DNA from 2 places in the Bacillus sp. PK3-037 genome. Region 2 is predicted to be linked to the other one. Evidence: riboswitches for the same ligand, from Rfam matches in the RefSeq annotation. Region 2 holds a riboswitch; the other holds the start of a gene.
The links. Region 2 has a riboswitch for S-adenosylmethionine ahead of metK (methionine adenosyltransferase). Riboswitches for the same ligand answer to the same signal wherever they lie in the genome.
Positions count from the first base shown of each region.

Region 1: it holds a riboswitch for S-adenosylmethionine, as region 2 does, so the genes downstream of both, mtnW (2,3-diketo-5-methylthiopentyl-1-phosphate enolase) here and metK (methionine adenosyltransferase) in region 2, are expected to answer to the same signal.

Region 1 is NZ_CP096408.1:2,677,920-2,682,398, forward strand. It holds gene mtnD (acireductone dioxygenase) at 1-89, opposite strand, end outside; gene M1D69_RS13665 (methylthioribulose 1-phosphate dehydratase) at 105-734, opposite strand; gene mtnX (2-hydroxy-3-keto-5-methylthiopentenyl-1-phosphate phosphatase) at 692-1,399, opposite strand; gene mtnW (2,3-diketo-5-methylthiopentyl-1-phosphate enolase) at 1,396-2,613, opposite strand; SAM riboswitch class I at 2,697-2,797, opposite strand; gene M1D69_RS13680 (aminotransferase class I/II-fold pyridoxal phosphate-dependent enzyme) at 2,836-4,032, opposite strand; gene M1D69_RS13685 (carbon-nitrogen family hydrolase) at 4,125-4,479, shown strand, end outside.
Region 2 is NZ_CP096408.1:1,149,478-1,153,956, reverse strand. It holds gene asnB (asparagine synthase (glutamine-hydrolyzing)) at 1-393, opposite strand, end outside; gene metK (methionine adenosyltransferase) at 543-1,745, opposite strand; SAM riboswitch class I at 1,914-2,053, opposite strand; gene pckA (phosphoenolpyruvate carboxykinase (ATP)) at 2,252-3,835, shown strand; gene M1D69_RS05960 (DUF2584 domain-containing protein) at 3,875-4,117, opposite strand; gene M1D69_RS05955 (alpha/beta hydrolase family protein) at 4,169-4,479, opposite strand, start outside.

The DNA of each region.
Region 1 (4,479 bases), 1.5 Mb from region 2:
ATCACCTCTTGGCTGTCCAGAAAGCTTGCCACTTCCTCTTGATTTTCAATCGTTGTATTTGCTTCATCATGAATTCGAATTGTTGCCATTTGCGGTTCCCCCTTTTATTTAACCAGCTGATGCCGGAGTGTTTTCAGCTTCAAATGATAGCTGAATAAAAATTCATATGCTTCAAGCACTCTTTTCGCTTCAAGTGCTGTTCTTCCCCAAGCAGTAATGCCATGGTTCCTGATCAGGACAGCTCCTGAATCTCCAGTAACTTGATCCGCGAAAAGCGTTGCGAGAGTCGGAATATGAGCCGGATTTTCTATAATTGGGATGGACACTTCTGCATTCTCTTCCCACAGGCCGAGCGCTTTTATAATTTCTTGGCCTTTAAAAGTAATTTGGTTTTGATCGCCATACAGCTCTGAGATGACGTTATTGTTGACCGTATGAACATGAAGACAGCATCCGGCATTTGTTTTATTGTACAGATGCGTATGCAAAAGCGTTTCCGCTGACGGTTTCAGATGATGCCCCTTTTCGGCAGGCTCTCCGTTCTGATCCACCAACAGGAAGTCTTCATCCGTTTCTTTTCGTTTATCTTTTCCGCTCGCCGTTACGAGAAATTGCAATGGCTCATCAGAAACCTTGATGGACAGGTTGCCGCTTGTCGCTGGAAACCAATCTCTTTCTGCCAATTCCCGTTTTACTTCGGCAAGCTCGAGCCACCGCTCTTGTTTTGCAGCCATTTCTTTACCTCCGTTACGTCTTCAATCGCTTTCTTTATTTCGTGAAAATCACGGTATGGGATATGATTCAGATGATGCTCCTTGCATTCATTTAATAAATAATCCCTTGCAAAGCAAAGATCAGACAGCTTTGCCGCCTCTACATCGGTAACGGAGTCACCGATCATGATGATATATTGATCAGGCTCAGAAAGCTCGTTCATAACAGTCGGCTTGCAGCACCCGCATTGATTTGTGCATGTGCCTTTGCAAGAATGAGGCCAATCAATATGAATGAATTCGTTCTCGAATGACGCACGGTTGCAATAAATATGATCTTTCTCAACAATTCCTTCAAGCAGCGGATAGACAAAAAAGTCCATTCCCCCGCTTACGACATAAAACGGGAGTTCATGCTTGTTAACAAATGCGACAAATTCCCGAAAGCCGTCCCGGATTTTTGCGTCTTCCAATACGAATCTCGTAATCTCCTCTTTTAAGCTGCTCGGCAGAAGGCCGAACATTCGTCCGACGCCTTCTTGGATCGACATCGTTTTGGAGAGCACGCCGTCTTTTAACGCCGTCCACTCCGGCGGAGCGAATGTTTTCATAATGTTTATAATGTTGTCGTTCATCGTGATGGTTCCATCAAAATCACATATAATGAACGGTTTTTGAGTCGTCATACGGCTTCAGCCTTTCCCCATTTATCAAGCGCAAGCTTCAAATCTTCGCATTGACCGGCTTTTTCTTCAATCGGCTGCGCTTCCAAAACCGCATCAATAATAGCTCTGAACGCTTTGCCCCCGCCTTGGGCGCCGTTTGGATGTCCGTGTATGCCTCCTCCGGCGTTAATAATATGATCAATGCCAAAATCACGCATGAGAAGCGGAACCATACCAGGGTGAATACCGGCGGACGGAACGGCAAATGTCTGGTTAAATACATCTTCTCTTACGCATTCTTCATGAATCGCCAGCGCGTCTTCTTTCGGAAGCGCAACTGAGCCATATGGAGAAGGAAACAGACTGAAGTCAGCGCCGCAATATCGGTTTAATTTTCCGAGCAAAAGGGCATGGGAAAACCCGTACAATGGTGAGGATGTAAATGCCCCGCTGACTGCCGGATGCGCCATAATGGGGATTGATACGTCCGGATCTTCCGCAAGGCTTTGCATGACGTCCAAACCGTAAGCGAAGACATTCAATAAAAGCGCATCCGCTCCCAACTCAGCGGCGCGTCTTGCTTTATCTTTAAGCTCAGCCGTTCTTCCAGTCAAATTCACTGCATACAGCGTTTTATGGCCGGTCTGCTCGTATGTTTCTTTCAAAATTTGTTTTCCCTCTGTAATTCTTGTTTCAAAAGGTGCTAAACCCGTCTCAAAGAAAATTTCATCGTCTTTGATTACGTCAACCCCGCCGAGCGCCTGCTGCCTGAGCTGTTCTTTAATATCACTCAGGTCCCTTCCGATGACCCCTTTAAAAATGCTCATTAACAGCGGTCTTTCAAACTCTCCAAGCATCTTCCGGATGCCGTATACGCCAAACTTCGGACCCGGAAGTGTTCGCTTAAACGCTTCAGAAAATTCGAGATCTATCAACTTGATTTTTCCGTCCAACGACAGCTTGCCAAACACAGTTGTCAGCAATGCCGGAATATCCTGTGAGAAATTTACCTCGGGATAGGCAATTGTGATAACCGCTTGTTTCCCTGATGCAAGATGTCCCTCTCTCTCCTCGACCTTTACAACCCGTCCCTTATGCTTTTGCATCTGCTCCTGCTTCACCAGAGGCAGATCAGTCCAAGAGCCCACCGTCAATCCTGTTGCGATTTGTTCTGCTTTTTTCTCCGTGTCGGCTCCCGGCTCGGTCAGGAGATATGTTGCTAATAATTCACTCATGCCAGAGCTCCTTTCATTTTTTAACCATATAAAAAACCTCTTCAAACAGCTATGCGTCTAAAGAGGTTTCGTTTCTCGTCCGAATCTTATCTCTCAGCCGCCAGCTGCAAGAATTAGCACCGTGCTTTACAAGTCGGTTGCCGGGCTTCATCGGGCTCGTCCCTCTGCCTGCTCTTGATAAGAAAATATAGATTTTATAAATTATTTTGAATTATCCCACCGTTAAAGAATCTTGTCAATGCTTTTTTGGGTAAACAGGTTTAGTTTGCCAATTCGATGAGCTGCTTCTTTAAGCCTAGCTTCACTCGTTAAGAGCCCCACTCTGACATACCCCTCGCCATATTCACCAAACCCGTTTCCTGCTGCAACCGCGACATTCGCTTTTTCAAGCAAGAGATCTGAGAATTGCTCAGAGCTATAGCCTTCAGGCACCGGCAGCCACGCAAAAAATGAACCCGCAGGCGCTGTTACATCCCAGCCGATTTCCCGGCATGCTGCTATCCAAGCGTTGCGCCTGCTTTCATATCGGGCATTTTGCTCCGCTACGCATGTCTGCTCAGATAAAAGTGCCGCCTCGGCAGCCTGCTGGGTTGCTTTGAAAAGACTGACAAACATATGGTCTTGATAAAGATTGATCGCTTCTATGACCGAGGCGTTACCAACTGCAAAACCGACCCGCCAGCCCGCCATATTATATGTTTTGGACAGCGTGTAAATTTCTATTCCGATATCCTTAGCGCCTTCAGTCTGCAAAAAGCTCAAAGGCTTGTGTCCGTCAAAGCCGACTGCACCGTAAGCAAAATCATGGACCACACAGATTTCGTTTTCTTTCGCAAAACTCACCGTTTCTCCAAAAAATTCTGCGGTAGCGACGGCTCCAGTCGGATTATTCGGATAATTCAAGTACATCAATTTCGCTTGTTCTCTTACGTCAGGCGAAATGCTTGCGTATTCAGGAAGAAACGCCTTTTCCTTAGTGAGCGGCATCATTTCCATTTTCGCTTTCGCAAGCGTGACACCGGACCAATAATCTGGATAGCCGGGGTCAGGAACCAAAATCGCATCCCCCGGATTTAACAGGCATTGCGGTAGCTCGACAAGACCGGCTTTCCCGCCGAATAATACGGCTACTTCAGTTTCCGGATCAAGCTGAACGCCGTATTCTCTTTTATAAAATGCCGCCGCTGCTGATTTCAGACTGTGCGAACCTCGAAATGAGGAGTATTTATGATTTTCAGGCTGAGCAACGGCTCGCTTCATTTCCTCCACAATATGCTCGGGCGTCGGCTGATCCGGATTCCCCTGCCCCAAATTGATGACATCATGTCCTTCCTTCAGCTTTCGGTTCACTTTCTGCACAAGAGAAGCAAAGAATTGTTTAGGCAGTTCCTGCAGCACTTGAGAATGTTCAAATTTCATCTGTTTTCACCTTCTAAAAAATCTTGAAATGATAGTCCAGTATCATATATGGTTAAAGGAAAAAAGTAAAGAAAAATATGGGGTGTTAAAAAATGAAATGGACCATATCTTGTCTTCAATTTGATATTTCATACGGAAAACCTTCTGAAAATATAAAAAAGGCTGAATCTTTAATCGAAAAAGAGAGTAAAAATGCTGACGTTCTTGTTCTCCCTGAATTATGGACGACTGGTTACGACCTTGCCAATCTTGATCAGCTTGCTGATGAAGACGGGCACACTGCTCAAAGCTGGCTGCAAAAAACCGCAAAAAAACACGGAGTTCATATTGTCGCAGGATCTGTTGCTGTCAGAAAGGGTTCTGATGTTTATAATACAATGTTCATCGCGGATAAGGAAGGACGAATCATTAAAGAGTACAGCAAAGCCCATCTATTTCAGCTGATGG
Region 2 (4,479 bases):
ATTCCAAATCAGAAAGGCAAACATGCCGCGCAGCTTGGAAGCCGCTTCTTCTTTATAGTGACGGTAAGTCGCAAGAAGAACCTCTGTGTCAGAATCTGTGTTGAAAGTATATCCCTTTGCTTCAAGCTCTTCTCTCAGTTCGATATAGTTATAGATTTCCCCGTTAAAAATAATCCAATATTTTTCATCTTCATATGATAAAGGCTGTCCGCCATTCTCCACATCAATAATGCTGAGCCGTCTGAATCCGAATCCGACGTGCTCATCATGGTAATATCCATCACTGTCAGGACCGCGGTGAACGATCATTTGGTTCATTTGTTTGATTAGTTCTTCTTGATCAGCGGTTTGAGTTAACGGATGCTTGTTAAAAACCCCGACAAATCCACACATAGTATTGCCTCCATATTTAAAATTGTCATCATTGAACCCCTATTTATAGACGCTGTGAACAGTGTTTGGTTTCACAGTTATGTAAAAAAATAAACATGGATACATCGATAAAAAAGGGAAAGCCGCTTAACCAGTAAGCGGCTATAAAATTATTCTCCTAACGCTTCTTTACGCAGCTGTTCCGCTTTGTCTGTACGCTCCCACGGAAGGTCAACATCGTGGCGTCCAAAGTGGCCGTACGCGGCAGTCTGTTTGTAGATCGGACGGCGTAAATCAAGCATTTTGATAATGCCGGCAGGTCGTAAATCAAAGTTATTGCGCACAACTTCAATCAGTTTTTCCTCCGAAGCTTTTCCGGAACCGAACGTGTTGATTGAGATAGACACAGGCTGTGCAACACCGATCGCGTAAGCAAGCTGCACTTCGCAAGAATCTGCAAGCTCAGCCGCAACGATGTTTTTCGCAACGTATCTTGCAGCATAAGCAGCTGATCGGTCTACTTTCGTCGCATCTTTACCAGAGAACGCGCCGCCGCCGTGACGTGCGTAGCCGCCGTACGTATCAACGATGATTTTACGTCCTGTGAGCCCCGCATCCCCTTGAGGTCCTCCGATGACGAAACGGCCTGTAGGGTTAATGAAGTATTTTGTTTCTTCATCAATTAATTCTTCAGGAACAACCGGATTGATGACATGTTCTTTAATGTTGCGCTGAATTTGCTCAAGCGTAATTTCAGGGTGGTGCTGAGTTGAAATAACAATCGCGTCAATGCGGACAGGTTTGTTATTTTCATCATACTCAACCGTTACCTGTGTTTTGCCGTCAGGGCGAAGGTAAGGAAGAACATCTTCTTTACGCACTTCACTCAAGCGGCGGGCTAATTTATGAGCAAGTGAAATTGGAAGAGGCATAAGCTCTTTCGTTTCGTTGCACGCATAACCGAACATTAAACCTTGGTCACCCGCTCCGATTGCTTCAATTTCTTCGTCGCTCATTGTGCCTTCACGGGCTTCAAGCGCTTGGTCTACACCCATCGCGATATCAGCAGACTGCTCGTCAATTGATGTTAAAACCGCACAAGTTTCCGCATCAAATCCGTATTTTGCACGTGTGTATCCGATTTCTTTAATCGTTTCACGAACCGTTTTTGGAATGTCAACATACGTAGAAGTTGTGATTTCTCCGCTGACAAGAACCAAACCAGTTGTCACAGATGTTTCACAAGCAACACGCGCGTTAGGGTCTTTCTTTAAAATTTCATCTAAAATGCTGTCAGAAATCTGGTCACAGATTTTATCCGGATGCCCCTCCGTAACAGATTCTGATGTAAATAAACGACGATTTTTACTCATGATTTGCTTCCTCCTGCACAAGGCCTCCCGAAAGACCTTATATATATGATACGGAACTCGCTCCCTCTTATACAATGTTACGTTTATATTAGAGATGTTAATTGGCATATTTATGAAATAAAAAAACCTTTTCCGTTCGAGGAAAGGGTTTGGTCTTTGTGCCTTTCACTCTTATCGCTCAAGGAATCATTCAACCTTGCATCAGGTTAGCACCTTGGTTGTCTCACACAATTTGAACATAATGAATAATAGAGAAACCGGTTGCTGGGCTTCATAGGGCCTGTCCCTCCGCCAGCTCGGGATAAGAGTATCCGCTCAATGAAATATCTTATCGTAAAAGGGTTTGCAATGTCAATATGATTCAGAAGAAATAGGCACCTATATTGAGGGAAAACAATGGAAATGCACACACAAAAAACGATAAATAGTATAGACTATTTGAAAATATATGTTATACTAATTCACAATTAGCAAAACACAAATAAAATGATAAAGGAAGGTTTCTTATGAACTCAGTTGATTTAACCGCTGATTTGCAAGCCTTATTAACAAGTCCTAATGTGCAGCATAATTTATCTGCAGCTCAGCTTACAGAAAAAGTACTTTCCCGCAGCGAAGGCATTTTGACATCGACGGGTGCCGTCCGGGCGACCACAGGCGCTTACACGGGACGTTCGCCGAAGGATAAATTCATTGTAGAAGAAGCAAGCACAAAGAGTAAGATTGATTGGGGTCCGGTGAATCAGCCTATTTCCGAGGAAGCGTTTGACCGGCTGTACACGAAAGTTGTCAGCTATCTGAAACAGCGAGATGAGCTGTTTGTTTTCGAAGGATTTGCCGGTGCCGATGAAAAATACAGACTGCCGATCACCGTCGTTAATGAGTTTGCATGGCACAATTTATTTGCCAGACAGCTGTTTATCCGTCCTGAAGACAATGATAAAAAAACAGTCGAACAGCCGTTTACCATTCTTTCCGCTCCACATTTTAAAGCGGACCCAAAAACAGACGGCACACATTCAGAAACCTTTATTATTGTTTCTTTCGAAAAGCGTACGATTTTAATCGGCGGAACGGAGTATGCCGGAGAAATGAAAAAATCGATTTTCTCCATCATGAATTTCCTGCTGCCTGAGCGAGATATTTTATCCATGCATTGCTCCGCTAATGTCGGTGAAAAAGGCGATGTCGCGCTTTTCTTCGGCCTGTCGGGAACAGGAAAGACCACCCTTTCGGCGGATGCTGACCGGAAACTGATCGGTGATGATGAACACGGCTGGTCGGATACCGGTGTCTTCAATATCGAAGGCGGATGCTATGCCAAGTGCATTCATTTAAGCGAAGAAAAGGAACCGCAGATTTTTAAAGCGATTCGGTTTGGATCCGTTCTCGAAAATGTTGTTGTAGATGAAGATACGCGTGAAGCCAATTACGATGATTCCTTCTATACAGAAAACACACGTGCCGCTTACCCGATTCATATGATTGACAACATTGTCTCTCCGAGCATTGCGGGCCACCCGTCAGCGATTGTATTTCTGACGGCTGATGCATTCGGCGTTCTGCCGCCAATCAGCAAGCTGACGAAGGAGCAGGCGATGTACCACTTCTTAAGCGGTTATACGAGTAAACTAGCCGGAACCGAACGCGGCGTCACGTCTCCTGAGACGACATTCTCCACATGCTTCGGTTCACCGTTCCTTCCGCTCCCGGCTCATGTATATGCGGAAATGCTCGGCAAGAAAATTGACGAACACGGCGCAGACGTTTACTTGGTCAACACAGGCTGGACCGGCGGCGGCTACGGCACAGGCGAACGCATGAAGCTTTCATACACACGGGCGATGGTAAAAGCAGCGATTGAAGGCAAATTAGAAAATGTGCAAATGACCACTGACGATATTTTCGGTCTGCACATCCCGGTTCATGTTCCGGGCGTTCCCGATCATATCCTTCAGCCGGAAAACACGTGGAATAACAAAGAGGAATACAGAGAAAAGGCTGTGTATCTGGCAAACGAATTCAAAGAAAACTTCAGAAAGTTCACAAATACAGATGCCATCGCGCAAGCGGGCGGGCCTCTCGTATAAAAAAGCAAAAGCCAAGAGCAATTAAGCTCTTGGCTTGTTTTAATTGACTGTATGCAAGGAAGTCAGCTTGTACGTAATGATTGTCCGCCCATCTGTCCATTCAAGCTTCTGCACTTCGGCTGTGCCTGACTTTTCACCAAACTTTGTTTTGCTGACATCCATCGGAATCTCCATTGGATAAATGCGATACCCGTCTTTCTCTAATCTGAATATATTTTCATCTATGCGAACTTCTTTTCCTTTTGTCACAATCAATGTATTAAATTCAACAGGCATTCCCAAATTGAAATCCCCTTTCGTTCTCTTTTTTCTATATCATAACATATTTCACCGTCAGCGGTTTTTCATCCACTGCGTGAGCTGCCGCACAATACGCCGGTTTTCCTTCGGCGGAAAATAATGTGTGAATGTACTGTAGTACCACGTCTCTACAGGCTTGTGCAGCTGTTTTAATTTCTCCTCAAATAAATACGAATGCTGAATGGAAACGTTTTGATCTTTTTCTCCGTGAATTAATAAAACGGGTGCCTCAATTTTGTTCACTTCGTCAAAAGGCGTTCGCCATTTGTATTCGTCAGGCACCTTTTTCGGCGTTCCCCCAATCACTCTTTTCATCATTCTTCGTAAATCCTGCCGCTCTTCAT